DNA from 3 places in the Exiguobacterium sp. N4-1P genome. Region 1 is predicted to be linked to each of the others. Evidence: predicted binding sites of a transcription regulator. Region 1 holds the regulator's gene; each other region holds the start of a gene.

Region 1 (10,203 bases):
GGATATAATCCATTTTCCGCTCGCGTTGCATGCTCTCCATCGTCTGCCTCCTCGTTACATCCCGATTCCTTCGCCCGTCGGATGACGGTGTTCGATTCCTTTTCGGTTCGGTGTCTCAAGCAAATCCATTTTATCGAGCTTCGCTACCGTCCGGTCCGTCCACTTTTGAAATTGCAGCATCCCTGAAATCCACAACATTAGCGGAAACAGATAGCCCCATTGTCCAAGGTGTGGGGCGACAACTGCGGCACCCGCAATAAAGACCGCTTCGAGTAAAGTGATCCCACCGAACAGCAGACCAAGTGGTCGCGCCTGTACCTTCGACCGAACTAACAGAACAGATTGGATCACTCGCTGCATGCCATTATAGGCGAGTAACGGCGTAAGAATCAAAAATCCAATTGCTGAATCCGTCAGGTGCCCGCTTCCGGAGAAGAACAGCACCGCAAAAAATACGCCCGCAATTACATACGTCCGGATTTGCCGGCTGATTTTTGTCCATTTTTGATACGTGCTTAAAGTGTTTCTCATCCGCTCACTCCTCTTGTGTGTTTCGCTTACTTACGGTAACGCTCAATCTCACGCATCGTGACGAATGCCGGATCCAGTTGTTTCGCTTGTTTGTTCAATCGGGACACAATCAAGTAGGCGACGATGATCGACACAAGAAAGACCGTAAAAGAAATACCGGCGTATTGTGGAAAAACAGTCCCCACATAAAGTGTAAGGATCGGGATGAACGAACCGATCATCGATACACGTGCCACTTTCAAGACAGTCTTTTTATAGACGTCCTTCGCGAGGCGTTGCTTTAAAATCCGCAGACGAATGATTTCTCTAAGTGCGTTAGCCAAACAGAATACCGTAATCGCAAATAAGGAGAACAGCCCTGTTTCCCGAAAACCCGGGATGAACCAACCAGCAAGCGCAAGCAGCAGAACCGGAACCGGCACCAGATGCTGAATCCTTTTTAATGGCGGTCCCAGTAATTTCAACCGTGTATTTTTTTCAATCAATGTACTCACCTTGTCACTCCTCCACTTCTTTAACATTCGCATGAATTTCTTTATCACTGACGAAGTCGGGATCGCCTGACCGGGCAATCTTTTTAAACAACCAATCCGTAACGTAATAGACCGGTGCGAGGATGATCAGCATCCAAAGGGCAATTTTCCAGATCGACATCTCTTTCGTCTCAAGTATCACGGTGTACAGCGAACCGTACAAGACGAATTGAATCCCGAGCCACAGCAACGATTGGTTCATCACTTGGTCGCTTGAGAGATAGCGCGCCAGGATTTTTCGTTTTTCGAGTCGAAACGGGAGATCAAACACGAGAAAGACAAGCGGTAACAGACTCAAGTACATGGTCGTGCTGAAGATTTCCGTAAACGTTCCTGCTGTCGCCATCAAGGCAGCGATGACCCAACTCTTATTCTGCAATTGATTTTTTTCGATATAAGCAACCGTCAACGCCTGTAATCGTTCCTCTCGGAGCGTTTGTTCCATCCTGAAATGCCCTCCCTCGTTTCAACTGTCTATACTGTCATATACTTACAGTTTACCAGTTATGTTTCAAAAAAAAAGAAACTTCCTTAAAAAAGGAGTTTCTAGGCTGAAACTTGAATGATGAGATAGATGACGCTATACGCAACAATTGCTAACGGAATCAGTGCCACACCAATCAACCAACCGTTCTTATCACGGATTCCGAGATACAGAACAAGACAGCCGACGATGAAGGCAATTAACGTCGTAAATGGATTCATAATGCTTCCCCCTCTTGATTACCTATTAAGAAATTTCCCATTCCCTCAAAAGGATAAACACAGAAAACGACTTCAATCGGTTCATCAACATTATCCAGGCTGTAAGCTTCTGTTTTGCCGCCACCACTATAACAAAAAACACCACTCGGCAAATGCCAAGTGATGTACATATGGAGACTATCGGGCTCGAACCGACGACCTTTTGGCTGCCAGCCAAACGCTCTCCCAGCTGAGCTAAGCCCCCTCATATTCTTGTAATCAGTATAAACCATATCGATTCACTTTTTCAATATAAAAAGAGCGCTTCCAAACAAAAACCTCTCCGTCGCCGAAACGACCGAGAGGAGACTGTTACTTATTCAACTCACGCATCAAATCCGCTTGCCGTTCAAGCTCCGCCTGTTGCTCAAGAATCAGTACTTTTTTGTACGTCCGGGCTGAAATCATGATGCTGATTTCATAGAGGACGAACAACGGTACCGAAATCATCAGATGTGACGTCACATCCGGTGGTGAGATTAAAGCCGCGATGACAAACAGCGCAAAGTACGCATATTTTCGATTTTTCCGCATGAACAATGGCGTCACGAGTCCAAGACGAGTCAAGAACATCGTCACGACCGGCAGTTGGAACAAGATACCGAACGGAATCGTCAGCCGGATTAAGAAACTGAAATAGTTTTCGACCCCGATGACTTGCTCGATGCCGAGCTCTTGCCCAAGTTCCGTCGATACTTTGAGTAGAAACGGAAGTAACCAAAAATAAGAGAACGCGATCCCGGACAAAAATAAGAAAAACGTGACCGGAATATACGTCAAGGTCGCTTTCTGTTCCTGTTCGAATAAACCGGGTCGGATGAACGCCCATAGCTGGTACATCCAAAATGGTGAAGCCAGGACGACCGCGATGATGAACGCTAAATTCAAGTACAACATCAGGGGATCGGCCACATTAAAGGCATTCAATCCGATGCCGAGCTCTTTCAGGTCCGACTGCAGAAATCGCACGAGCGGTCGGACGAGCGGAAAGGCCGCGGCGAACAAGACGACGACGATGATGAGTGACCAGACGATCCGCTTGCGCAACTCGTCTAGATGCGATGTCACACTCTGTTCTTGATCAATCGCCATAATTTAATCACTTCTCTTTCGATTCATCCTTTTTGTCTTTATCATCGTCCATGATGCCGTTTGTCGCACTCTTGAACTCTTTTAACGTCTGACCGGCAGCACGACCGAGCTCCGGTAACTTTTTCGGTCCGAAGATGATCAAGGCGACGGCACCGATTAAGGCGATACTTCCTGGTCCAATACCGAGTGTAAACGGGATTAAGTTTTCCATTATGATTTCACTCCTTCAGCTGATTGCGAATAATGCTTCATGAAATAAACTAGTGACTGCAACTCGATCGACAAATCGATGTGATGGACCCGAACATGGGCCGGTACGTTCAACCGCGCCGGTGTAAAGTTCAGGATTCCGGTCACACCATACTCAACTAACTCATCCGCTACTGACTGTGCGAACTGGGATGGGACCGTCAAGATGGCGACATCAACCTTGTTCGCTTCGATTTGCTCTTTCATGTCAGAGACATGATAGATAGGAACGTCTTGCGTCGTTGTTCCGACCTTGTTTTCGTCCGCATCAAACGCAACGACTATCCGAGTACTATTATTCTTTAAAAAGTTATAATTTGCAAACGCCGTTCCGAGATGTCCGACCCCGACAAGTGCCACATTCGTGACTTCATCCTGATTCAGTGTCTTTCGGAAAAACGTCAATAGATGTTGTACGTTGTAACCGTATCCTTTTTTCCCTAACGCCCCAAAGTAGGAAAAATCGCGGCGGATCGTCGCTGAATCGACTTTGACCGCTTCACTGAGCTCTGCTGAAGAGACGCGCAGCTTGCCTGAGTTATAAAGACTCTGAATGAAACGATAATATAACGGCAGTCGTTTCGCCGTCGCTTGTGGTATTTTTGTGTCTGGCCCATTCATACTGCAGTTCCCCCTTCGGCCACGTTCTGACGTGGCACCCAAATCAATGCAAAGAATTCTATTCTCTTTGATTGTAAACCACTTCACATAGACTAACAAATAATATATTCCACGGGACTCCTGCGTTTTTTTCATGATAGACTAAAGGGTGGAAGGATGGATGTTTTTATGATTCTCTTACAAGTGAACCAACTATCAAAATCATTCGGTGTTGAGCCGATTTTAGACAATATTAAACTCGAAGTACAGGAGCGAGACCGGATTGCGCTCGTCGGACGAAATGGTGCCGGAAAATCGACACTTTTAAAAATCATCGCCGGAGAGCTCAGTCATGACTCTGGTGAGATCATGAAGAGTAAGGAAGTGAAAATCGGTTACCTCGCCCAGGACAGTGGTCTTGAGTCGAATGAAACGATCTGGAATGAAATGTTGACCGTGTTCGAGCACCTGCAAGAGCAGGAACGTTCGCTCCGTCGGATGGAGATTGAGATGGGAATGGACCATATCTTGAATGATGCTGTTGCTTATGACCGTCTGTTGAAAACATACGATCAGGCACAACATGACTTCTCGGACGCCGGCGGTTACCAGTTCGAAGCCAACATCCGCTCCGTCCTGCACGGGATGCGTTTTTATCCGGACGATTATTCACGCCGGATCCAGACGCTATCCGGTGGACAACGGACGCGACTCGCACTGGCGAAGATGTTACTTCAGGCACCTGAGCTGTTGATTCTTGACGAGCCGACGAACCACCTCGACATCGATACACTCTCTTGGCTCGAAAGTTACCTGGCTGGTTACCGTGGAGCGGTCTTGATCGTCTCCCACGATCGTTACTTCCTCGACCAGGTCGTCAACGTCGTTTATGAACTGTCACGCAACGTCTGCCGGAAGTTTACCGGCAACTACACGAAGTACTTGGAACAAAAGGCAGCACTGTATGAACAAGAGATGAAGCAGTTCGAACAGCAACAGGAAGACATCGCGAAGATGCAAGACTTCATCCAGCGTAACATCGCACGGGCGACGACGACGAAACGCGCACAAAGCGTCCGCAAACGTCTTGAAAAAGTCGACCGGATTGATCGTCCGGATGGGGATGAACGCAGCACCGTCCTGTCGTTCCCGATTGAAAAACAAAGTGGGAACGATGTGTTACAAGTCACGCAACTCGCGGTCGGCTATGAAGAAGCCGTCTCAAAAGGCATCACGTTCCGCTTACAACGCGGCGAATCCCTCGCCCTCGTTGGTCCGAACGGAATCGGAAAATCGACGTTACTGAAAGTCCTTGTCAACCGGATTAAACCGTTATTCGGTGAACATCGTTTCGGGACCGGCGTTTCTGTCGGCTACTACGATCAGGAGCAGGCCGAGCTCAACGACCGCAACCGGGTCATCGATGAAATTTGGAACGAGTGGCCGTTGATGCGGGAACAACAAGTCCGGTCCGTCCTCGGTCAATTCCTGTTCAGTGGTGATGATGTCTTCAAGCTCGTTCATGAATTATCCGGCGGCGAGCGCGGACGCCTCGCCCTCGCGAAGTTAAAATTACGCAAAACGAACGTCCTCATTCTCGATGAGCCGACCAATCACCTCGATCTTGATTCGAAGATGGTGCTTGAGAACGCGCTTGTCGACTATGAAGGCACGCTCCTGTTCGTCTCCCACGACCGTTACTTCATCGACCGGGTTGCGACACGCGTCATCGAGATGAATCCGGACGGTGTGACGGATTATCTCGGCGACTACTCTTACTATATGGAGAAGAAGGCCGAGAAAGAAGAAATCGCCCGCCTCGAAGCAGAGGAAGAAAAAGCAATCAAAGTCGCTGCTTCGAAAAGCATCGACAAAGATGCGCAAAAAGAAGAACGAAAAAAGAAACAACAGCTCGAACAACTCGAACAAGACATCGAACGGCTGGAAACTCGATCAACTGAAATCGAACAACTGCTTTGCGAACCGGAAGTCTTCAACGATATTCCGAAGGCGACGGCGCTGTCGGCAGAACGGGATCAGATTGATACGGACCTCCTCGAACTGATGGAACGATGGGAGAGTTTCCACTAATGCGCTCGAAAAGTTATGTCATCAACCTCGTTCAAGGGTTATTGTCCGGGGTGCTCTATTTCGTTCCGATGTATGCCGACTACGTGTCGGCCTTCATCCGGCCGGATGCCTTTAATGCCGTCGTCCTGTTGTTCATCCTCATCTCGTGTATGATTGGTCTCGTGATTAAGACGTGGAGTGGTCTCTTCATCAGCCTCTTATCCGGATTAATCTGTACGTTGCTGACGACCCAGATGTTCGTTGAACTGAATGACCCGTTAATCATCAGCTATTACGGAGCCGTTTCACCGCTCGTCGCCTTTTTGATCAGCTGTCTCGGGATTTGGGCACTGGCGATTCTCTTTTTTCTACTCGATGGTTTCCAGTACGAAAAACGTCACCATGCAGAGTAACTTCTTCAGTTGTCCGACATAAAAAGGCACGTCCCGCGTTCGGGACATGCCTTTAGACTGTAGACAAGGTACTATCACAATCAAGCGTCTGTTTTCGTTGATTACCTCGGGCGAGGCGCAAGCCGTTGCTCCTTGATCCTAGCGGACAACGAGCAGGGTCTTGCCTGCCTCTGGCAAGTCGCGTTAAAAACGCACTTTTTCCCGTAGGAGTCAACGAAACGTGACGCTTTTTAGACTGTAGACGGTTTAGAGCGCAATCCGTCTCGAATCGCTTTTAAAGCGAAAAGCAATCGGTCGCGACCCTGCAGCTCTGCTGTAGCGGCGCGGAAGATTGCCGCTTTGAAGACGAGGCGAGACAGGGAAGCGTGAACTGACAGCATCCTCATGTAAAATTTTCGTGATTTATAAGAGTTTGGCTATACGCTGAAGGCACGTCCCGCGTTCGGGACGTGCCTTTTTGCTTCTAAAAAATACTAGTCCTACTCGTCGATCCGCCTTCAGCTCGTCGGTCGGGCAATCGTAAAGATGTCTCCGACTTTCGCATAGTCGTTACCTGCGAGACGGGCGATCGCTTTTAAACCATCCGGATCAATCCGGAACGACTCGACGAGTTCATCCGCGACGTGATACCGGACGATCTCCCCAATCAAGAGGTTGGCCCCTTCGAGTTCGAGATGATTCGTCAGCTTCAATTCAAAGCGGATCTTCGCTTCTGCGACAGCCGGAACATCGATCAAATCACTATCGACTAACGTCAAATTCGTCCGTTCGAGTTCACTTTCACCATATGCGAGTGGTGCCGCGGTTTCATTGACTGCCTCGACGATTTCTTCACTGACGATATGGATGACGTATTCCTGATTCAGCAAGATGTTTTTTGCGGTATCCTTTTGCCCTTGCTCCGTCTGCTGGACGGCGATGACCAGTTGCGGCGGGTTGCTTGAAGCGACCGTGAAAAAGGAAAATGGCGCCGCATTGACGACTCCATCTGCACCTTTGGTCGTCACGAACGCGATGGGTCGAGGAATGATGCTGCCGATCAACAATTTATAGTTTTCTTTTGGACTTAAGTCTGCTGCATCAAATTTCATAAAAACCGTCCTTTTCGATCACCCGATAAGTGCTGCGAGTGAATAGTCTCCAGCTCCGATCATCGCAACGCCTAAGGCGATGACGATCAGTGCCATGTTGTATTCGTACCCGTTTTGCGTCACCCAGTAACCATTCGTCCCATGCACTTTGACGATTGCGACGATCATCGAACCGATGATCAGGAGGGCTGCAATCCACAGGAATAATCCACCGGCGAATAATAATCCTCCGACCAGTTCAGCAATCCCTGCCATCAGTGCAAGTGTTTTCCCTGGCTTCATCCCGATGGACTCAAACCAACCGCCTGTCCCTGCGATACCATGTCCACCGAACCATCCAAATAATTTTTGTGTTCCGTGTGCCGCAAATGTTAAGCCGATAATCAACCGAATCAGAAATAATCCTAAATCCATCATGTATAAAACTCCTTTTACTTAATGTTTTTTAATTACTATTAGTAACTTAATATCGATACTAAACTATCACTTACTAAAAGTAAATAGATTTGTTTTCGTTATTTTTATTACTATAAGTAAAATAATTCGTATTTTAGCGTCAAAGTGGGTATACTACATATATAAGAAAGGATGAGCGCTGATGGAGAATACACTAATTCCGACGGCCCTTTGTCCGAAAGTCGAACATGCCTTTGAAATATTGGGCAAGAAGTGGACGGGTTTGATTTTACGTCATCTCTTGACGAAGACCTGTCGTTTCAATGAAATTCAAGATGCGATTCCCGAGCTCTCTGGTCGTATGTTAACGGAACGCATGAAGGAACTTGAGGCGGAAGGTATCGTAGCCCGGACCGTCATTCCGGAACGTCCGATAAAAATTCAATACAGTTTGACAGACAAAGGTCGTCAGCTTGAGCCTGTAATTCGTTCGATCGAAGAATGGGCTGAGTTACAAGATTGACTGAAAAGAAGACATCCATGCTGGGCATGTGGTGTCTTTTTTTATTCTTTTTTGCATTGAGAATCCTTTTCATTTAGAATGAAGTCGTGTCCTACCATGAAAGGATGTGTCACGTCATGAAAATCATGATCGGTTTCGTCAGCATGTCTGGCAACACGGAAGACATCATGCACTTACTTAAATCAGAACTCGAGCAAAACGGCTGCCAGGTGCAGACGGAAGAACTCGATCAACTATATCCAAGCGACTTAGCGCAGTATGATGCCGTCCTGCTTGGTTCTTACACGTGGGGCGACGGTGATCTCCCCTATGAAGCAGAAGACTTCGTCGATGAGCTCGCTGCCAGTTCAATCGCGATTCCGGCTGCTGCCTTTGGTTCCGGTGACCGCGATTATCCGAAATATTGTGCGGCCGTCGATCTGCTTGAACAAGCTCTGACGTCAGCTGGTGCACAAGTCGTCTTACCTGGTCTAAAGATTGAATTTGACCCGGATACGGCCGACAAACAACAGGCTTGCCGGTCATTTGCACAAGAATTTTTCAAGCACGTCGAACAGCTTGTCATGAACTAACGCTTTAACAAAGAACGCATTCAAGAAGCAATCGCTATACAGACAAGAGGACTCTTCCGATGTCGGAAGAGTCCCGTGATGTAATGCTTAACCAAGATTCTTTTTCGCTTTCCAGCGTTTTTGAAGATACCACGGCACGATTGTCAAAATTAAAAAGACAATGATTGCACCAATGATGATTCGTGGGTCTTTCGAGACGATACTGCTCCCTAAAAAGTTATAGGCGAACGTTCCGGGAATGATTCCGATCAGCGTAGCTAAGAAGAACGGCAATAAACGAACTTTCGAGAGTCCAGCTGCGTAACTGATCAAGTCAAAATTAAAAATCGGCAACAACCGAAAAATTAAGACATAGATGAACCCATTTTTTTCGAGCTGTTGCTGGATTTGATCGACTTTTCCGGCACCGTTCTTAATAAATCCCTTACCCAGTTTTTTTGCGACTAAGAAGGCGACGACTGCTCCTAGTGTAGCACCGATGACGGTATAGACCGTCCCCATCAAGGCGCCGAAGGCGAGTCCGCCTGTGATTGACAGGACAGACGCCGGAAAGAAAATCAACGGACGTACGGTATAGAGGACGATATAAAGAATCGGTGCCCACATCCCGAACGATAAAATCCATTCCTTGATGTCTGTCGGACTAACATTTAAATACGATCGACTGAACCAAATCAGACCGATGATGACGAGTAACACGAATGCAAGACGTACTCCTTTTTGTTGGCGTGACATAATTTCCTCCATTTCATTGAGCATATATGAACGCGGTATATATAGAATTCCCAACAATCGATTTTCTTATACCTGATGCAATTTATTGAATATGCGTTTCAGCCGCTCACGATTTTGGGAACTACTAAAAGATAACATGGAAAATAGAAAGGTGATAACTATGACACAATCAATAAAAGCACTCGTCTTTGATGTCTATGGTACATTATTTGACGTTCATGCTGTTAAAGTCAAAGCAGAAGAACTCTATCCGGAGCATGGCGCAGACATCAGCCAAGTCTGGCGTCAAAAACAACTTGAATATTCCTTTTTACGTCAACTGAATGGACAATACGTTCCGTTCAGTCAAGTGACGCGTGATGCACTCCGTTATGCCCTCTTACAATTGAAGTTGCATGTGACGGAAGAAAACATTGCTGCCTTAATGGAGGCCTATCTCGAGCTGTCGCATTACGACGAAGTCGAAGCAGTCTTACAAGAGATGAGCGGCAAACAATTGGCCGTCTTTTCAAACGGCTCCCACGATATGCTTGACCCGTTAATCGAACAGTCCGGACTCGGATCACTGTTTGATCACATCATCAGCGTTGATGACATCAAACAATACAAACCGACGCCTGCTGCTTATATGCATGCGCTGAACACACTCGGTCT
Region 2 (10,203 bases), 940 kb from region 1:
CCTGTTCACCGACTGCGACCATCGTACCTGTCGTATCAAACATCGTTACGAGGACGAACGAAAGGACACCACTAAAGAGTCCGTATTGAAAGACATCTTGAATCGCTGTGAAAGGGTTTGTGACTAACAAGCCTTCCGGTAATGTTGGCCAAGCCGTGAGTGTATTTGAAAATTTGAGTTCTCCCGTGATGAAAGCGAGCGCACCCGCAAGAATCATCGCGTACAGTAATCCACCTGGAACACGTTTGACAGTTAAGATGGCAGCAGTCATCAAACCAATGAGTGTAATAATAGCTTCTGGTGAAGACAGTGAGCCAATCGTAATCAAAGTCGCTTCATCTGCAACAAGAATACCTGACATCTTCAGTCCAAGTGAAGCGATGAAAAGTCCAATTCCACCAGTGATCGCTAACTTGAGTGTCAGTGGAATGATTTCAATCAGTTTCGTCCGGATTGGAGACAACGAGAGCAATAGAAAAATGATTCCGGATACAAAGACGACAGAGAGTGCTGTTTGATAAGGAATTTTTTCACCGATGACGAGAGTATACGTGAAGTACGCATTCAGTCCCATGCCCGGTGCAACGGCGATAGGGAGATTCGCATATAACCCCATTAAAAGCGTTCCGACGAGTGTAGCGATAATGGTCGCAGAAAATGCTTGTGCTTGCGGAATGCCCGCGTCAGCTAAAATCGTTGGGTTGACAACTAAAATATAGGCCATCGTGATGAACGTAATGAACCCGGCTTGGATTTCACGTTTCACGGTCGTATTATGGGCAGAAAGCTTAAACATAAATAGAGAACCACCTTCGATGAGTTTAATTAAAAAACGAACATTAACGATACTATATGATTATTCATTCGGAATCAAGGATTATTTTTTAAGTATATTATGGATAACTTGATCTATAAACCATCGTAAGCGCTAAAAGGAAGTGGATGTAAGCGGATACAGTTGTGCTATACTATTTATTAGAAGAAAAAGGGTGGAAGGTGGCAAAATGAAGAGCATCCGGACGCGTCTTATATTACTTGTAGCCCTCGCTATCTTGGTTCCGACAACACTTGCTACAACTGCTTCTTATATATATGTACGTCAGCAAAACATTGCAGAAGCCGAGCGTTCGAGTTTAAGCGCTCTCCAACGCGGAAATAGTCAAATCAGTCATTATATGGAAGACGTGAAACGGTTATCAACAAGTCTCTACGCTAATCGTTCATTGATGAATATTATGAATGCTGGTGCCGATGCTGAGCTTGGTGAGTCAGATAGTGTCGTCGCTCGTTCCTTACTCGGTCTCTTTTTATCAAGACAGGATGTTGAACAAATTCATTTTGTGATTTTAAAAGGGTACTCGGAATACTCTGTCTATAATATGAAGACTTCCGGTCGTGGCAAATTTGATTGGTTACAAGAGACTGATTATTTTCGATTGATGCAACAAGAAAATGGTTGGTTGATAGACCCGGAACATGTGATTACAGCATATAATTCTCGGACGATGATTCTTGATGAAAAAGAAGTCGTCAGTTTTCGTTACCGGATTGATCGCGTCGAAACGAGTGAACCCATCGGCTTTTTGTCAGTAGACATTCCAGTTCGGGTATTTGAACAACAACTACAGCTGTTTGAAAATTCACCGGACGAATCATTATGGTTAATGAGTGGGAATCACTTAATCGCGAAGACAGGAACGACATTACCGGTGACGACTGAAAAAATGACTGGAAAAAGTGGGAGCATGCACGTCGGTAGCTCGTTCATCGTGTATGTGAAGACCGAAAAGCAAGGCGTGCCGATTACACTGATCAAGAAAATTCCTTATGCTTCTGTCATCAAGGGAGCAAATGAAACGGCAATCATTTTATTGGTGATTGGTTTAGTGTCACTTCTATTAATGATTATGGCGGCAAGTCTCGTCGCACTCGAAATTACAAAACCGATCAAACAATTGACGGCAAATGTCTGGCGGGTCGAGCAAGGGGACCTCTCCACACGTTTTGTCGCGACGACAAATGATGAAATCGGTTTATTGAATCGCCAGTTTCAACGAATGGTGCACCGGATGGATCGTTTGATTAAACGAGAATACCGGTTAGCACTTGAAAATCGGACGAACGAGCTACGTGCGTTGCAATCACAGCTCAATCCACACTTCTTATTTAATGCGCTACAATCGATCGGAACAACGACGTTGCAAGGGGACCGGAAAGTCGCCTACCGTTCGATAACCGGTCTTTCACAAATGATGCGTTATTCGATGAACAACGAACAGACGATTGTCACATTAAAGCAAGAAGTCGACCATCTTCAAGGGTATATGCGCTTACAACAACAGCGTTTCCCAGAAAAATTTCGTTATATCGTCGATGTCCCTTGGCACATGAACCCGATTGAAGTACCAAAAATGATTTTGCAACCGTTCGCTGAGAATTACTTTAAACATGCCTTTAATCAGCAAAGTGATGCGTTAGATAATTACTTGGCGTACAAAATTAGAACCGATGGGGACCAACTGATCATTAGCGTCGAAAACAGCGGACCGATCATGTCTGAGGCAGATCTTGAGATGATTAACCAAAAAATGCGGGCACATCGCGCTCCTGAAGACCGGCAAACATCTGGCATCGGCTTACACAATATATACGAACGTCTTCAAATTTTTTACGGTGAACGCACAAACATGACGCTCCAATCTCCAATAGAAGGTGGATTCAGAATCACTATCCGAATTCCAATCGAACAGGAGGAATTGTAATGAATGTACTAATCGTTGATGATGAACAACACGTTCGTGACGCTGTAAAGTTACTTGGTGAATGGGGTGACTGGAAAGTATCGCATATTTTTGAAGCGGAAGATGGAGCAGCTGCGAAAAAAATCTTAAATGAAGAAAAAGTCGGATTGATGCTGACCGATGTTGAAATGCCGGGAGTAGACGGATTAAGTTTATTAGAATGGACAAAAAATCATCATCCAAAGGTCGTCACGATCGTGTTGACAGGGTATGATGATTATACGTATATGCGTCGTGCGATCTTACATCAATCGTTTGATTACTTATTGAAACCGATCGATCCAGATGTTTTAAATGATGCGCTTTCCCGAGCAATGGAGCTGATTTGCCCAGTTCAAGAGCAGGGAGAGGCGATTGATCAAATTGCGAAGTATATCGAGACACATTATGCGGAAGAGTTAACGCTCCAGCTCATGAGTGAGCGCTTCTACTTAAGCCGAGAATATATATCAAGGCGCTTTAAACAGCGTTTTTTGGTTAACTTATCGGATTATATCCAAACGATTCGTCTAAATCGGGCAAAGGAATTGCTGGGAGAGACGAATGCCCGTATATATGAGATTGCCGTTGAAGTCGGGTATCAGGATGATAAATATTTTCGAAAAGTATTTAAGAAGCAATTCGGCATGACACCGAATGAGTTTAGAGAGTTGTTATCTATTTAATTAAACGAACGTCAAGGAGGAAACGTACATGAGCGTACACATTAATGCAGCAGAAGGTCAAATCGCAGAAACAGTTTTACTTCCGGGAGATCCTCTTCGCGCGAAGTACATCGCCGAAACATTTTTAGAGGACGTTGTTCTTTATAATGAAGTGCGTGGGATGTATGGCTTCACAGGAACATACAAAGGGAAAAAAGTATCCGTTCAAGGAACAGGTATGGGTGTTCCGTCGATGTCAATTTATGCAAATGAACTCGTTCAATCGTATGGTGCAAAAAACTTGATCCGTGTCGGTACAGCGGGCGGGATTACACCGGATGTAAAAGTACGTGACGTCGTCATCGCGATGAGTGCTTCACACGACATGGCTCAAAATCGTGTCCGTTTCAATGGATTGGATTATGCGCCGACAGCTTCATTCGAGTTATTGCATAAAGCGTACACAATGGCACAAGAACACGGAATCGACGCAAAAGTCGGTCAAGTCTTCACGACGGATCAATTTTATCAAGATGATTTCCACCACTTCAAAAAATGGGCGGACTTCGGTTGCCTCGCAATCGAGATGGAAGCAGCAGGTCTCTACACACTCGCTGCAAAACATAAAGTCAATGCTTTGACGATTTTGACGATTTCAGATCACCTCCTAACGGGAGAAGAAACAACGTCTGAAGAACGCCAAACGACGTTCAATGATATGATGAAAGTGGCACTTGAAACAGCGATTCAGCTGTAATCAATCAGATGAAATAAGACGATTCGGATGGTAAAATCACTGTCTTCATGAAACGAACACAGCAGGACTCGCGTTTCGAGTCCTGCTTTTTTGTCTAATCACAAAGAAGAGGGAGCATACGATTGAATCATTGCTCATTCGCTATGATAGAATGAGGAAAAGAAAGCCTAGACCATGAGGAGGAACACGAGATGGAATCGACGATGACTGAATCAACTATTTCGAATCTTGTTCAAACGCAACGTAATTTCTTTAAGACAGGCGCGACGCGAAGTGTTGCGTTTCGTCTAAGTATGTTGACGTTTTTAAAGCAAGCGATTGAAACGCATGAAGAAGCAATTTATGAGGCATTAAAAACGGACTTGAATAAAGGACGTCAAGATGCGTTTACGACGGAAATCGGATTCGTCTACGGCGAACTCGCACGGATGGAGAAGAAACTTCGCCGACTTGCTAAACCGAAACGAGTCGGGACACCGTTGTTACATATCGGGTCAAAAAGTGACATCCATTATGAACCATATGGAAACGTGCTCGTCATCGCGCCGTGGAACTATCCTTTCCAGCTCGCTGTTGCACCAATCATCGGGGCGATCGCTGCCGGAAATACGGTTGTCTTGAAACCATCAGAACTAACACCAAACGTCTCGCGTGTTCTCCGTGAAGTCTTTGAAACGGCATTTCACGAACGATTTGGACTTGTCATCGAGGGGGATGCGGACGTCAGTTCAGCTGTTCTTGAAGAGAAGTTTGATTACATCTTCTTTACGGGGTCGACGCGTGTCGGAAAAATCGTCCATCAAGCAGCGGCGAAACATTTGACACCTGTCACGCTGGAACTCGGCGGGAAGTCTCCAACGATCGTTCACCGCGATGCGAACTTAAAGCTTGCTGCAAAACGAATTGCTTGGGGCAAATGGTTAAACGCAGGACAGACGTGTATCGCCCCTGACTATGTTTTTGTCCATGAAGACGTCCGCGAGGAATTTTTACGCTTGATTGAAAAGGAAGCTTTTGCCCAGTATGGTAATGGTGTTGGTGTGAATTCTTACGTCAAGATTGTTTCAGACAGTCATTTGGATCGATTGAGTGGCTACTTGCCCCAAGGTGAAATTTTATTTGGTGGTCAAGTCGATGCAGCGACGAGAAAGATGGCACCAACCGTCATGACGGACGTTGATCCAGAAAGTCCGTTGATGCAAGAAGAAATCTTTGGACCGATTCTTCCAGTCTATTCTTATCGTGAAGTGGAAGAGGTCATCCGTTTCATCAATGACCGTGATAAGCCGTTGGCGCTCTATCTCTTCACAGAAAGTAAAGCTGTTCAGCATCGTGTACTCGATCGTGTGTCATTTGGTGGTGGATGCATCAATGATACGTTGATGCATGTTGCGCAACATAACTTGCCATTTGGCGGGGTCGGCGGAAGTGGTATCGGTGGCTATCATGGGAAATTCAGCTTTGAGACGTTCAGCCACCGTAAAGGAGTCGTCAACAATACGACGAAGTTCGATTTGCCGTTCCGCTACATGCGCTCGAATACCGATTCAAAATGGATGCGTTATTTATTATAAATGGAACTTAAACGGAGCCAAGAGTAGATCCAATCGGTCTACCTTGGATTTTTTTGTTTATTTAATTTGTGAAATAGTGAACAAAGTTTGACAATCTTTTGAAAAAACGCTATTTTCCCTTGTGATGTTCTATACTGAAGGCAGAAGCTACGGAAAGGAGAATGCGAGATGCTTACTTGTGGGACGACAGAAGCCAATACGTTCGTGTTGTCGAGTGAGACACGTGAATTACTTGAAGAGTTCATGACTGAGGTATCTTTTAAAAAAGACTCAATCGTCTGTTGGGAAGGGGAAATGAACGATAAACTTTTTTATGTGAAACAAGGTGGTGTAAAACTATCAAAGCTCACGAAAAAAGGTAGCCCGCTAATGATGTTCTTATATTTCAAAGGTGACTTATTTGGTGAATTCGATGTCGGAGAAGCATTTCCAAGCTCCTATAGTGTCGAAACGATGGAGGACAGTGTCATTGGCTTCATCTCGAAAGCGACACTCGAAGATTTGATGAAAAAAGATGGAACGTTCGCGTTAGATATCATGCGCTGGCAAGCCTTGATGCGAAAACAAACGGAAACGAAGTTACGTGACCTCTTATTGTTCGGGAAACAAGGGGCACTTGCTTCGACACTCTTACGACTAATCGCAATGGACGGAAAAAAAGTCGATGACGATTACGTGATTTCGAAGCGACCGTCGGATACTGAACTCGGTCAGTTGATCGGGGCACCACGTGAAACGGTCAACCGGATGTTTTCTCAGTGGAAAAAAGACAATGTCATTTCGATGACGACGACTAAAATCATCGTTCATGATGCCAACTATTTACGCGATCTTTGCCACTGTGAAGGGTGTCCTGTCGGTGTCTGCCGGATTTAAACTTAACTTGAGCGTTAGCTTACGGAGCCATACGTTGGAGCTGACTTAAAAATTGCTCCAACATCCTTTTGATGGAACCGCAACGCGTTAAACTTCAGAAGAACTTATCAGCAGTCTAGGATCACATTCTTTTTGAATGTGGTCCTTCAGGCTGTAGACAACGTGCTATCGGGAGATCAAGCGTCTTTTTTCGTTTCTTTCCTCGGGCGAGGCGCAAGCCGTTGCTCCTTGGTTCTATCGGACAACGAGCAGGGTCTTGCATGCCTCTGAAAGTGCGTTGAAAACGAAATTTTTCCCGTAGGAGTCAACGAAATGTGACGCTTTTTATAGGAATACCGTGACGGAAAGCCTGGCATGCAGACGGTTTAGCACGCAATCCGTCTCGAATCGCTTAGAACCGCGAAAAGCAATCGGTTGCGACCCTGCAGCTTGGCTGTAGCGGCGCGGAAGGTTGCCGCTTTGAAGACGAGACGAGACAGGGACGCGCGAACGGATTGCCTCTCGTTATAGTATGTTCACTCTTCATAATAGTTTGTCTACACGCTGTAGGATCACATTCTTTTTGAATGTGGTCCTTTTTTGTGTCGCACAAACAGTAGCGGTTCAAAATATGTTCAGTACGTAATATGTTCAGTACGTAACAAGTTGTGAACTTTATGTGTGTTTTATAAAAGAAAAGCGCGAAATCGTCACAATTGGTGTGACGTTTATCACATATTACGAAGGGTGTCTTTTTCTAAAATAAAGGTAGGTTAAGTCACCGATTCAACGACGGAAGGGAGCTACTGATCATGCGTCAGAAATCAGATACAGAACTGAAGGGAACGTTTATCGCTGTATTTATCGTTGCCGGAGTCATCATCGGAATGTGGGGATCAATCTTTTTATTATTCACTTCAAGATAAGGGGGAATCAGGGTGCATATTCATCGTTTAGAAAAAATATGGTTAGTATTCGGTTGTATCATGTTGGCAGTCTTTTTAATCATCATTGGCGTATCAGCATTCGCTTCTGATAATCAACCACCGTCGGACGCAACATTGATTGACCCGACGCAAGTCGATCAGACGAAGCCATTTGATAAACCGGGTCTAAAAAAAATTGACGACAATAAATATGAGGCCGTCATGGTCTCACAAGCTTTCCAGTTCACACCGCAAGACATGATTATCAAAAAAGGCGCGACCGTCGATTTTCTGGTGACGTCGAAAGATGTCGTCCATGGATTTGAAATCGTCAAGACGAACGTCAATATGATGGTCGTTCCCGGACATATCAATTCAATCGAGTACACATTCAAAGAAGCTGGCGAATATTTAATTGTCTGTAACGAATATTGTGGATCGGCGCATCACATGATGTCGACTAAGATTAAGGTGGTGGAATAAATGAATGCGATTTCGAAAAAATTAATGGAGTTTGAGATGGAGCGGGGAATCCCCGCAGGAGAGATTGGATTAAAAGAAGCAAAACTCGGATTTGCCTACGTCAGTTTTTCACTTGTGGCGTTACTGATCGGTGGACTATGTGGTCTACTACAGACACTCGTCCGTACTGGAGTCATTCCAGAAATTGCTGGAGTCGGTTATTATGAATTGCTGACGGCTCACGGACTAATGCTTGCGATTGTCTTTACGACATTATTCATATTCGGACTTTTATTTTCATTTTTAGGACAGTCGTTCGGGCGTTTTGAAGAGTTTCCGAGACGCTTGGGCTGGGTTGGATTCTGGTTGATGATTGTCGGTGTCCTCCTTGTCACATGGATGGTGTTAGCAGGTGAAGCATCCGTTCTCTACACGTTTTATGCGCCGCTGAAGGCACACCCTGTTTTTTATATCGGACTCGTGATTTTCGTTGTGGGAACATGGGTTTCTTCTGCCGCAATGTTCCGGATGTACGCGGATTACAAACGAGAACATAAGGATGTCCATCCACCACTTCAAGCCTATATGAGCATCATGACGGCTTTGTTGTGGGTCATCGCCACGCTAGGTGTCGCAGCGACGATTCTCTTTCAACTCTTGCCGTTATCACTCGGTTGGACGGATAAGGTCGGGATTGAATTATCCCGAACATTATTTTGGTATTTTGGTCATCCGCTCGTCTATTTTTGGTTATTGCCAGCCTATATCGTATGGTACACGGTCATTCCAAAGATTGTCGGGGGTAAGATTTTTTCAGATGCTTTAGCACGAATGTCATTTTTACTGTTCTTATTGTTCTCGTTCCCTGTTGGTTTTCACCATCAGTTGCTCGAACCCGGTATATCAGCATTTTGGAAGTACATCCAAGTCGTCTTGACGTTCCTTGTCATCATTCCTTCATTGATGACAGCATTCTCGATGTTTGCGACATTTGAACTAGCAGGTCGTCGTCAAGGTGCGACCGGACTATTTGGGTGGATCAAGAAAATGCCGTACCGGGATGTCCGCTTTCTTGCACCGTTCGTCGGCATGTTGTTCTTCATCCCGGCTGGAGCCGGTGGTGTCGTCAATGCTTCCCACCAATTGAATATCGTCGTGCATAACACTTTATGGGTGACAGGTCACTTCCATATCACAGTCGGGGCTGCAGTCGCGTTGACGTTCTTTGGAACGGCCTATTGGCTTGTTCCATTATTACGAGGACGGACCTTAACAAAACGGATCAATACAATTGGTCTCATCCAGACGGCGACGTGGACGATTGGTATGCTCTTTATGTCGACTGCGATGCATATTTCAGGCTTACTTGGCAATCCGAGACGGACGGGTCCTGCGGCATATTTCAAAGATTCGCTCGTCGCAGATTGGATTCCCTATCACGTTGCGATGGCAATCGGTGGTACGATCCTCTTTATTTCAATCCTCTTATTCTTGTTTGCGATGTTCCAACTGGCCTTCCGGACACCGAAAGGAAGTACTGAATTTCCTGTCGCGGAAACAGAGGAAGCAGCGATGAAGACACCACTCTTCTTTGAGAACTGGAAACTTTGGATTTTCGTGACGTTTGCTTTGATTGCGTTTGCTTACACAGTACCGATTTGGCACATGATTGATAATGCGCCTCCTGGAGCTCCAGGTTGGAAACTCTGGTAGCCCTATCGAAAAGTGCTGATAGCTTACTAGGACTTTTTATACACGCTGAAGGGTGAAAATGCTATATTGAGAAGCACTCCGTTCGTGCTTTCCTGTCTCGCCTCGTCTTCAAAGCGGCAACCGGTCACGCCGCTACAGCAAAGCTGCAGGGTCGCGACCGATTGCTTTTCGGGGTTCTAAGCGATTCGAGACGGATTGCGCTCTAAATTGTCTACATGCTCGGCTTTCCCTCACGGTATTACTTGAAAAGCGTCACTTTTCGTTGACTCCTGCGGGAAAAAGTGCGTTTTTAACGCACTTTCAGAGGCAGGCAAGACCCTGCTCGTTGTCCGCTAGGATCCAAGGAGCAACGGCTTGCGCCTCGCCCGAGGAAAGCAACGAAACATGACGCTTGATCTCCCAATCGCACGTTGTTTACAGTCTGAAGGGCCAGCTTTGATAAGCTGACCCTTTTTTTTAATGAATGGATGC
Region 3 (10,203 bases), 760 kb from region 1:
CATTTTTTCATCCTTATTCAACAACTGATATCTGCTTGAACCTAGGCGCTATGCTATACTTTCATTTGTAAACGGCTATTCAGCCAATTAAATAGAGAAGGTGAAACCATGGCAAATCAAAAAGTCGTCTTTTTCGATATCGATGGAACCTTGCTTCACGATGGTCATTTCATACCGGAATCGACAAAACAGGCAATCAAACAACTACAGGAAAACGGCGTTTACGTCGCCATCGCGACCGGGCGTGGTCCTGCAATGCTGTCAGGCGTCCGTGAGCAACTCGGCATCGATACGGTCATTGGCTACAACGGTCAAATCGTCGTTCATCAAAATAAAGTCATCTATAAACGTCCGCAACCCGTCGATGATTTGAAACATTTAACATCACGTGCAAAAGAGAATGGGCACACACTTGTTTATCTCGGCGAGAAACAAGGCTTCACGACGCGTCAAACAGACGATACCGTCGCGACGTCACTCGGCGCGCTCGATATTCCCCTCCCTGCTTATAATGAAGAAGCTTACGAGACGCACGATATCTTCCAAACCCTCGTCTATTGTCAGGCAGAAGAAGAATCGATTTATACGCAAAACTATCAAGCATTCGATTTCATTCGCTGGCACCCACAAGCGATGGACGTCATCAATGCCGGATCGTCGAAAGCCGATGGAATTAAACAATTCCTCCGTTTAACGGATATCAAACGTGAAGATACGTTTGCTTTCGGTGACGCGCTGAACGATCTCGAGATGCTCCGCTACGTCGGAACAGGCATCGCGATGGGCAATGGATTAGACGAAACAAAAGCCGCCGCCGACTTCGTCACGAAACACATTCTTGAAGACGGCATCGCGCACGGTTTAAAAAAATTCCAATTAATTTAAAAGGGATACAAAAAAAGCTGAGGAGATCCCTCAGCTTTTTACTTTATGGATGGCTCGTTCGAGACGATCCAAGTCTTCGTTTTCTCCAATGACGACAAGGTAGTCGCCCTTTTCAATGACTTCATCAGCTTGTAACGAAATCATGACATTTTCTCCCCGTTTGATGGCGACGACGTTCGCGCCGTACTTACTTCGTAAATCAAGATCAATCAACGTTTTGTTTGCCATGCGATCGCTGACCTTGATTTCAACGATTGAGAATTCTTGAGACAGGTCAAGATAATCCAAAATATTCGAACTCATCAGGCCGTTCGCAATCCTAACCCCCATGTCACGTTCCGGGTGGACAATGAAGTCAGCACCGATTTTCCGCAATACTTTTTCATGGTAATCGTTCGTCGCTTTGACAGTGATTGATTTAACACCGAGTTCCTTTAAAATCAACGTTGTCAAAATCGAAGCTTGAATGTTTTCCCCAATCGCAACGATGACGTGATCAAAGTTTCGAATTCCAAGACTTTTCAATACGTTCTCATCCGTCGTATCCGCGATGACGGAGTGTGTCGCAATCCCCATGTATTCATTGACACGTTCTTCATCCGAATCAATCGCTAGAACGTCATAGCCATTCTTCGATAATTCACGGACGATCGAACCACCAAAACGCCCCAAACCAATTACTGCAAACTCTCCATTCATGTTCAACTCTCCTTCAGATTTCGCTTCGTCAGTAGTAGTGTACCCGATTCCTTCTTAAAATACTATAAACGCCTTCACAGTGCGTGAAGGCGTTTAAGATCTCGCTATTTTTTTACTTTTTCGCCTCTGACATAATCGTTATCAAACAGGAACAATCGTAAAATCAGATAGAGTGCCGGAATCAATAATAATAGTCCGAAGATAAAGACTACGACAAGCGACGTCGCCATTGTTTCGTTAACGACCGCTTTATTGATATCGATGTACGGATATAAGATATACGGTAAATGAGTATAGCCGTATCCGAACCATGCAACTCCGTATTGAGCCATGACAGCGATAAAGGCAATTCCATAATTCCGCTTCAGGTAGACGAGTGCGACTGCAACACAGAAAAACACAAAACTTGCTGCGAACCACCACCAGTTACCATTCAAAATGTTTTCATAATGCCATGCAGCTTGATTCTTTAAACCAAAGAAAACAAGTCCACAGACGATGATCGTTGGAATGCTCCAAAAGAGCGCCCATTTCCGAATCAAGTCACTCGCCCCTACGTCTCGCGCCTTATCTGCGTAGAACAACAGGAACATCGCACTAATATAAAGGACAGAGACAATCGCAAGTGCTACGACTGACCAGGAATAAAAGTTCGTAAACAATTTCGTCCCTAAAAACTCAACCGTTTCATTCGTTTTACGAATAAAGCCACCTTGACTAATCGTCAACGTCGTCGACATCGCAGCCGGAATCAAGAGCCCCGTCGCACCATAGAGAAACGTATAGAACATACTATCGTTCGAACCGTAGTTCGCAAAGGCATAAAAGCTACCGCGAATCGCAATCAGAACGAGTACGATTGATGCAGGCACGAGAAGTGCCGTTCCATAGTAATAAGCTGTGTCCGGGAAAAACCCGACGAGACCAACAAAGAAGAAAACGAAGAAAACGTTCGTCACTTCCCAAACGGGCGAAAGATAACGTAAAATCAATCGATTCGTCAAATGATCTCGTTTTGTATATTTCGAGTAAAATGCGTAAAATCCAGCACCGAAGTCAATTGAGGCAACGATGAGATATCCATAGAGGAACGTCCAAAGTACGGTTATTCCTAGTGTTTGAATGTCCAACTCGTTCCCTCCTTATTCTTTATCGTCCGCAAACATCGCTTCACCGCGAGTATGGTGATCGTCTGCGAGTTCTTTACCGACAGGATTATTCTTAAACATACGGAGCAATACGACTGTACAAATCGTACCAAGTAAGAGGTACAACATGCTGAATAGAATCAGCATCGGTCCGACTGCAGTAGATGTCGTCGCTGCGTCAGCCGTTCTCATAATACCATATAGCGTCCATGGTTGACGTCCGATTTCCGCGTACATCCAACCTGCTTCAATCGAAACGATGGCAAGTGGTCCACCAATGAAAATACCGCGCAGTAACCATTTATTATACGGGTTCAACTTCTTCAGTCGGAATGCGAGTATGAACAAGGCGGAAATCGCTGCTAAATACATCCCGATCGATACCATGATATCGAAGAAATAGTGGACGAATAACGGCGCTTGGTCTTCTTTCGCAAATTCATTTAGACCGATGACTTCTGTATCTGGTGCTCCACCTGCAAGAATTGACAAGGCGTATGGAATCTTAACCGCACCTTTGATGTCATAACTACCATCTTCTTGTTCATCCAAAATCCCACCGAAAATCAATTCTGCTTCATTTGTCGTTTCAAAATGCCACTCCGCTGCTGCTAATTTTTCAGGTTGATATTTCGCAAGATACTTTCCTGAAAAATCACCGACGAGCGCTGTCGAGAAGGCGAAAATCAATCCAGCCATGACTGTCAGACGAAGTGCCTTTTTGTGATACGCCGTCTCGGCTGCGGACAGTGTTTTCTTGCGCAATAGATGGAACGCAGCAATTGCTGCTAAGATGAACGCAACCGTCAAGTAAGCAGATACAATAACGTGTGTCGCTTTTGTTGGCGTTGCCGTATTGAACATCGCTTTTAACGGTTCGATTTGTGTTAACGTTCCGTTGACAATTTTAAAACCTTCCGGAGAATTCATGAACGAGTTAACTGTCGTGATGAAGAAGGCTGACGCCGTTGCCCCAATGACGACCGGAATCCCGATTAACCAGTGTAACCATGGATTTTTAAAGCGATCCCATGTGTACAAGTAAATCCCAAGGAAGATCGCTTCAAAGAAGAAGGCGAACGTTTCCATGAAGAGCGGCAAAGCAATCGTCTGTCCGGCTACTTGCATTAATGAAGGCCATAAGAGCGATAATTGTAATCCGATTGCCGTCCCCGTAACGACTCCGACCGCTACCGTTACGATATAACCGCGCGTCCAACGTCGTGCTAAAAGAATATAATCTGGATCTTTTCGTTTAATTCCAATGTACTCGGCTGCGAGTACCATCAACGGAACTCCTACACCAATCGTTGCAAAAATGATGTGAAACGCTAATGTGAGCCCTGTCAATAATCGACTGAGCATAACTGGATCATTGAACATGTGTGTGCCCCCCTCTTCCTAAACGTACTTCTATATATGTTTATATCCGTATCATAGAGAACATAATCATTTGTGTCTGTTCTAAATGTTTGATGTAACAAATTGTTCACATCTATTCGTGATTTTCTTCACAAAACGTTCGAAAACTAGATGATCTCGCTAAATGAAAACCCTTTACTTCGATTTGAGGCGAAGTAAAGGGCATTTCTACAGTCTTTTTACGATTCATTCAGTTTACACATATTCACGGAAGTAATGATCCAGTAAATTAATCACAAATGGGATCGCCTCTTCATCCGGATTCAACGTCGGCTGATGTAAACCGGACGTTGGATTATCGATTCCAAGCCAAAACATCATGCCTGGGACTTCTTTTAACATGAATCCAAAGTCTTCACCCGTCATCGCAGCGTCGCATTCAACATAATTTGCATTCATCTTAACGAATGAAGAAAATTTATCGACGACGTTTTGATCATTCACGACTTCGTAATAGCGGTTTCCAAATTGCAAATCAATTTTCACGCCAAATGACGCTTCAATTCCACGAACGATGTCACGTACCCGTTCTTCTAATTTTTCCATATCAGTACCGTTCAACGCACGCATCGTTCCATCTAGCACAGCTCGACCGGCAATAACATTTTCACGAATCCCCGCATCGACCTTGCCAATCGTGATGACACTACAATTCATCGGATTGATTGATCGACTGACGATTGTTTGCAACTGCATGATGAGTGCAGCCTGAGCAACGACCGTATCGACCGTCAAGTGTGGAAATGCAGCATGACCACTTTGACCATAAATCGTGATGTGAACTTCCCGCGCACTGGCAAATAATACGCCAGGACGACTCGCAATTGTCCCGACCGGATATTCAGGTGCCACATGGAGACCATACATTTCACTCGGACGATATTTTTCGAATAATGGACTTTTAATCATCGGTTCCGCTCCACCCGGACCTTCTTCTGCCGGTTGGAATAAGAAGACGACGTCATCCATGATCGGTAACTCGACAAGACGACGAAGCAGACCTAACGCAATTGACGCATGGACGTCATGCCCACAGGCGTGCATCATTCCCGGATGCTCCGAACCAAAAGGAAGACCCGTCGCTTCTTCGATCGGCAAACCATCGATATCTGCGCGGTAACCGATTGTTCGATTTCCGGTCAACCCTTTAACACGAACGAAAACACCTGTTTCAAACGTATCGTAGCTGACGCGGTCTTCAGGATAAGAGCGAATCTGATTTAAAATAAAGGCTTGCGTCTTGAACTCCTTGAATCCTAATTCAGGTATTTTATGAAGTTCTCTTCGCATTTCAATCGCGTATTCCATCTGACTGACTTCCCCCTTCTTCTTTTACGATGTCCCAAAAGGCTTGGACTTGTTTTAACTCAAGCATGGATTCCGTCGATAAAATCCATGTATCGCGTTTCAGTACTTTACCCGAAGACGTCTTCAACGGAATCTGCATCACTTCGCTCGATTCTTGAATCGTTGACTCTGGTAAAATCGCGAATCCAATGCCGTGTAACGCCATTTGTTTACAAGTTTCGATTTGGTCGACGACGAGCGTCCGCGCAGGCGGACTTGAAAAACGATCCTGCCACCACTCGAGTATTTCTTGATAGTACGTCGAATCACTTTTGAACTGAATGAATGGTCGGTCCGTCTTACGCAACTGTTCAAGCGTCGTCAACTCACTATCAACAAGATAGAGCGGGTCTGAGAACAACCGTTCCTTGACGCCCTTCCAGTCCGGATTACCTCGAATGATGCCGATATGAAAATGTTCTTCGAGCATATGCCGCATCATTTCACTCGACCACCCTGTTACGAGTTGGACGCGTACATGCGGGTAACGTTCCACGAAACGTTTCAACACGCGTGGCAACCAATATTGACCCATGATGGAGGCGACAGCAATCCGAAGGGTCCCGTAGACTGCCCCTTCTTCGGCAGTCAGTTCACTTTTCAGTTCTAATTCTTTTCGATTCATTTCTTTTGCGAGCCCAATGACTTTTTCTCCTTGGGGCGTAATGCTTAATCCACGGGAAGAACGAATGAACAACTTCGTCGCCCACCTGCGCTCAATCGCAACCAATCGTTGACTGAGTGCCGGCTGCGAGACGAAAAGACGTTCGGCTGCTCTTCGCATATTCAGCTCTTCCGATAAAGTTATCAACATTTCCATTTCCGACACTTGCAATGTAAGATTCGACTCCTCATGATATAAGATGGCATTAGTTTAACACGTTAGGAAGGAAGGTACATATGTCACGCTATCATTTTATGTTAATCGTCTCAGCGATTGCGACCTTAGGAAGTCTGTACTTCAGTGAAGTTCGCGGTTTCATCCCTTGTCCACTTTGTTGGTGGCAACGCTTGTTCATGTATACGACGGCATTTTATTTAATCATTACACTCTTTCGGAATCGCCCCGTCGATGCTCTTTTCGTTCGACTATATGTTGGAATCGGTTGGGTAGTTGCTGCCTATCACGTTGTTCTCGAACGCCTCCCGGATGGCGAGGCACTCTGTACGAATGGTTGCCTGATTCAATGGGTCAACTACTTCGGTTTTTTGACAATCCCAATGATGAGTTTAATCGCCTTCACCCTCTTATTGATCCTTGCCTTTTACCCGAATAAACAAAGTGCATAAGTTGCAGATATCTGTTCAAACAAATGCGTCACGTAGAACTCACTACAAAAATTAACGCACAGGAAACCCGAGCGATTCCATTTCGATAACAGGAATGCTCGGGTTTTTCATTTCCTTCCGATGCCGATACTATGCTTGACCGTTTCACTGCCACTCCCTCGACACCGCGTAGGCACTTGAAAAAGATAATTCCGATAACTGACCTTCTCCTTCACACCAATCACCTACGAAAGCAATCGACGTATCCGCTTCCAAAAAGCAAGGCAACGGCCTTTGTCCCATCTTCCATTTGATTTCTTGAACGATTGCGCGTTTCATCGTCCGCTCTGTCACAAGGCGATCTCGCCACCCTGGATAGTGGTGATCTAATAAGTCATGGGCGTGCTGTACTTTTTCTTCAATATATGTCGCTTGACTGACCTGTTTATGATCAAGATATGCGACGACTTGTAAGACTTGTCCCTCTTTCGGAGAAATGCTTGCATCATAGTGTGACAAATCCGTGACGAAGACTTGATGGTCTCGATCGAATACATAAGAAAAAGGAGTATCAATGTAAGGACTGATTCCGACATCATAGACTAGGGCTTCGGCTGGTTCAAACTGCGCGTATGGTTCAATAAAGTGCTGGATCGATAATGGTAATGCAACTTTACGCATCTCGCGAGGAGGTATCGCGAGAATTACACGCTTAGCCGACCATTCATTTTTTTGGCGATCGCGTAATCGATAACCTCCCCTACTTTGTTCAATCGCTGTAATCTTGGTTTTCCGATGGATTTCTCCCCCGTAGTCCGTCAAAACGCGTTCGAGTTCATCAATTAAGGTTTGCCAACCTCCAGCAATATATGAAACCGGTTTGCGCGTACGAAATAGTTTCCGGTAATACGCAAAATAGACAGATGACGGAATATTTTCGGGTTCGGAAGTGAAAAAATTACTCGAAGCTAAATCGAGCATTAACCTTGAGACATCGTCTTCGACCTTTTCTTGGACCAACCAGTCCCCAATTGAAACTTCCGACTCTCCACGTTCGAGTGACAGTAGTGTTTTAACGACCGCCCATGTGAAACGCACCTTATCGGTTCCTTCCACTAGTTCTGTCTTCAACAGGCCGAGTGCATTCGCAGGAGCCGCAGTCAAATGTCCAGCAAACTCATATTTCGCCTTAGAAGAAGAAAAATCGAGCCATGTCACATTAAGCTTCAATTGTTTAATTAATGAACGGAGTGCTGATTGGTCACGCCCATAAACAGCATGCGCTCCATAATTGAACGTAAATCCTTTAAGCACTTGCGAAGTTGCCCTCCCCCCCAGTAAACCGGCATCGTACAGATGAATTTCCTTTCCTTGATCCGCGAGAAGTGCTGCCACTGATAAACCAGCTAACCCACCACCGACGACTGCAATCTTTTCCACTCGACGCACCTCCTTTTAAGCATCAATTCCCTTTTCTTGATTCTTTTCCCGATTCCAAACAAAAAAAACGACACCCCTAAAGGATGTCGTTTCAGCGTGTAGACAAACTATTAAAAAGCGTAAACATACGGTATCGAGATGCAATCCGTTCGCGCTTCCCTGTCTCGCCTCGTCTTCAAAGCGATTCGAGACGGATTGCGCTCTAAACCGTCTCCACGCCTGGCTTTTTGGTCACGGTATTAGCTAAAAAGCGTCATGTTTCGTTGACTCCTACGGGAAAAAGTGCGTTTTTAACGCACTTTCAGAGGCAGACAAGACCCTGCTCGTTGTCCGTAAGGACCAAGGAGCAACGGCTTGCGCCTCGCCCGAGGAAAGCAACGAATAAAGACGCTTTTTCTCCTGATAGCACTTTGTCTACAGTCTGAAACGAAACCCCTAAAGGATGTCGTTTTAAAAAGATACTTTGCCTCGGAGAGCAAGCATCGTCATATCATTTCCACCAGTCATCTAATGGAGAAACCGGCATATGATGTTTATGACCTACACGTTTATACTGTGTCTCTAGTTTCGTTTGACTTGCAGTTGAAATGCTTTTTCCTTCTAGATAGTCGTCAATCTCATCATACGTCATCCCTAATGCGAGTTCGTCAGGTAAACCAGGTCGGTCATCCTCTAGATCAGCTGTCGGTACTTTATCAATCAATCCGACAGGTGCATCTAAATAACGTAACAATTGTTTTCCTTGTCGTTTGTTTAAGCCAGTCAACGGTGTTAAATCACAAGCCCCGTCACCATGCTTCGTGTAGAAACCTGTGACGAATTCAGCTGCATGATCCGTTCCGACGACGAGACAACCAAAGTGCGCTCCAAGATCATATTGTACTTTCATCCGTTCACGTGCCTTCGTATTACCTTTACTGAAATCAGATAGGACTTCTCCTGTCGCGACTTCAAATGAAGCCATTGCCGCTTCTACTGCCGGCTTGATATCAACGCGTAACGAGTGATCTGGTCGAATGAATGATAAGGCAAGTTGTGCGTCCGATTCATCCTGCTGCTGTCCATAAGGAAGGCGGACCGCATAAAAATGAAAATCTCGTCCTGTTTCTGCTCTCAGTTCTTCTACAGCGAGTTGACAGAGCCGTCCGGCAAGAGACGAGTCTTGACCACCTGAAATACCAAGGATAAATCCTTTAGCACCCGTATGAAGTAAGTATTCTTTTAAGAAACGAATCCGGTTCGCCACCTCTTCATGCGCCTCGATGACCGGCTTGACTCCTGTCGCTTGAATGATGTCTTGTTGCATTGTCACATCACACTCCTCATTCTCTATTTTTTACCAAAATTAGACGAGAATACTCCCCCTTCTAAACGTTCAGGGCGAAGCCCTAGTCCAAGTGGGGGATGAATCGTCGTCGGTCAGGACGTGTCTTCCAACACGTCAATTGTCCGACGCTCTTCGTTTGAAAACAATTAAAATCAGGAATAATTAAAATGTCACGTTCTTTGGAAACTGAAGATATAGGGTTGTGACAGGAAGTTTGTCTGTCACGTAAAATCTTCAACGTCCACCTTGCGGATGACCGAAGTAGCGAAAACCAAGCAGAGTAGGCATCCGCTCAAAAGAAACGGGCAAGTTTAACGTTCAACCGTCGGGACGACGGGGTTAGCCTGATAAAGTTTCGAACATTAGATCAAATAACTCAGGAATCCTCCACCTTTTAGCGAAGCATAGGTGGAGGTAGTTCAATAGTTTCAGTTTAGCATCATAGCTTCCCTTTAGAAATAACGGATGTCACCTTCGATGTCGAGTCACGCGCTCCCTCGAATTGTTGAACAGTCATTCCGTCGATTTCTTTTACATCGCTAGTATCTGATAATTCAATCGTCACTTCATATTCCTTTTCCTCATACGGTTTAAACTGTTCTTCTTCAATCGCTTGTGTAAAAAGATGTTCTTTCGAAAACGTGTAAATCACGTGATTTCGTCCAT

What was found. The regulator Rex, encoded in region 1, represses fermentation and respiration genes when NADH is low (regulators of the CRP and FNR family bind a similar motif). The targets are predictions, from matches to a motif close to TTGTGAAATATTTCACAA.
Region 2: a site for Rex is predicted at 7,351-7,368, ahead of A0126_RS19085 (cytochrome C oxidase subunit II). Genes of this name have one in related genera too.
Region 3: a site for Rex is predicted at 4,232-4,249, ahead of A0126_RS09945 (cytochrome ubiquinol oxidase subunit I). Genes of this name have one in related genera too.

The regions. Positions count from the first base shown of each region.
Region 1 is NZ_CP022236.1:2,657,848-2,668,050, forward strand. Features, by position in the region: gene A0126_RS13525 (hypothetical protein) at 1-40, opposite strand, end outside; gene A0126_RS13530 (hypothetical protein) at 55-531, opposite strand; gene A0126_RS13535 (hypothetical protein) at 558-1,025, opposite strand; gene A0126_RS13540 (hypothetical protein) at 1,030-1,509, opposite strand; gene A0126_RS19430 (hypothetical protein) at 1,611-1,769, opposite strand; tRNA gene A0126_RS13545 (tRNA-Ala) at 1,941-2,013, opposite strand; gene tatC (twin-arginine translocase subunit TatC) at 2,121-2,900, opposite strand; gene A0126_RS13555 (twin-arginine translocase TatA/TatE family subunit) at 2,908-3,111, opposite strand; gene A0126_RS13560 (redox-sensing transcriptional repressor Rex) at 3,111-3,770, opposite strand; gene A0126_RS13565 (ABC-F family ATP-binding cassette domain-containing protein) at 3,939-5,840, shown strand; gene A0126_RS13570 (hypothetical protein) at 5,840-6,232, shown strand; gene A0126_RS19195 (hypothetical protein) at 6,463-6,612, opposite strand; gene A0126_RS13575 (flavin reductase family protein) at 6,730-7,323, opposite strand; gene A0126_RS13580 (DoxX family protein) at 7,342-7,740, opposite strand; gene A0126_RS13585 (winged helix-turn-helix transcriptional regulator) at 7,922-8,242, shown strand; gene A0126_RS13590 (flavodoxin) at 8,359-8,814, shown strand; gene A0126_RS13595 (TVP38/TMEM64 family protein) at 8,902-9,549, opposite strand; gene A0126_RS13600 (haloacid dehalogenase type II) at 9,710-10,203, shown strand, end outside.
Region 2 is NZ_CP022236.1:566,752-576,954, forward strand. Features, by position in the region: gene A0126_RS02910 (NCS2 family permease) at 1-796, opposite strand, end outside; gene A0126_RS02915 (sensor histidine kinase) at 1,005-2,762, shown strand; gene A0126_RS02920 (response regulator transcription factor) at 2,762-3,466, shown strand; gene deoD (purine-nucleoside phosphorylase) at 3,495-4,202, shown strand; gene A0126_RS02930 (aldehyde dehydrogenase) at 4,394-5,776, shown strand; gene A0126_RS02935 (Crp/Fnr family transcriptional regulator) at 5,945-6,652, shown strand; gene A0126_RS19085 (cytochrome C oxidase subunit II) at 7,444-7,557, shown strand; gene A0126_RS02940 (cytochrome c oxidase subunit II) at 7,570-8,040, shown strand; gene A0126_RS02945 (b(o/a)3-type cytochrome-c oxidase subunit 1) at 8,041-9,732, shown strand.
Region 3 is NZ_CP022236.1:1,902,518-1,912,720, forward strand. Features, by position in the region: gene A0126_RS09930 (Cof-type HAD-IIB family hydrolase) at 109-885, shown strand; gene A0126_RS09935 (potassium channel family protein) at 916-1,584, opposite strand; gene A0126_RS09940 (cytochrome d ubiquinol oxidase subunit II) at 1,689-2,714, opposite strand; gene A0126_RS09945 (cytochrome ubiquinol oxidase subunit I) at 2,727-4,115, opposite strand; gene A0126_RS09950 (N-acetyldiaminopimelate deacetylase) at 4,350-5,462, opposite strand; gene A0126_RS09955 (transcriptional regulator CcpC) at 5,446-6,336, opposite strand; gene A0126_RS09960 (disulfide bond formation protein B) at 6,402-6,791, shown strand; gene A0126_RS09965 (FAD-dependent oxidoreductase) at 6,936-8,210, opposite strand; gene nadE (ammonia-dependent NAD(+) synthetase) at 8,701-9,516, opposite strand; gene A0126_RS09975 (BsuPI-related putative proteinase inhibitor) at 9,977-10,203, opposite strand, start outside.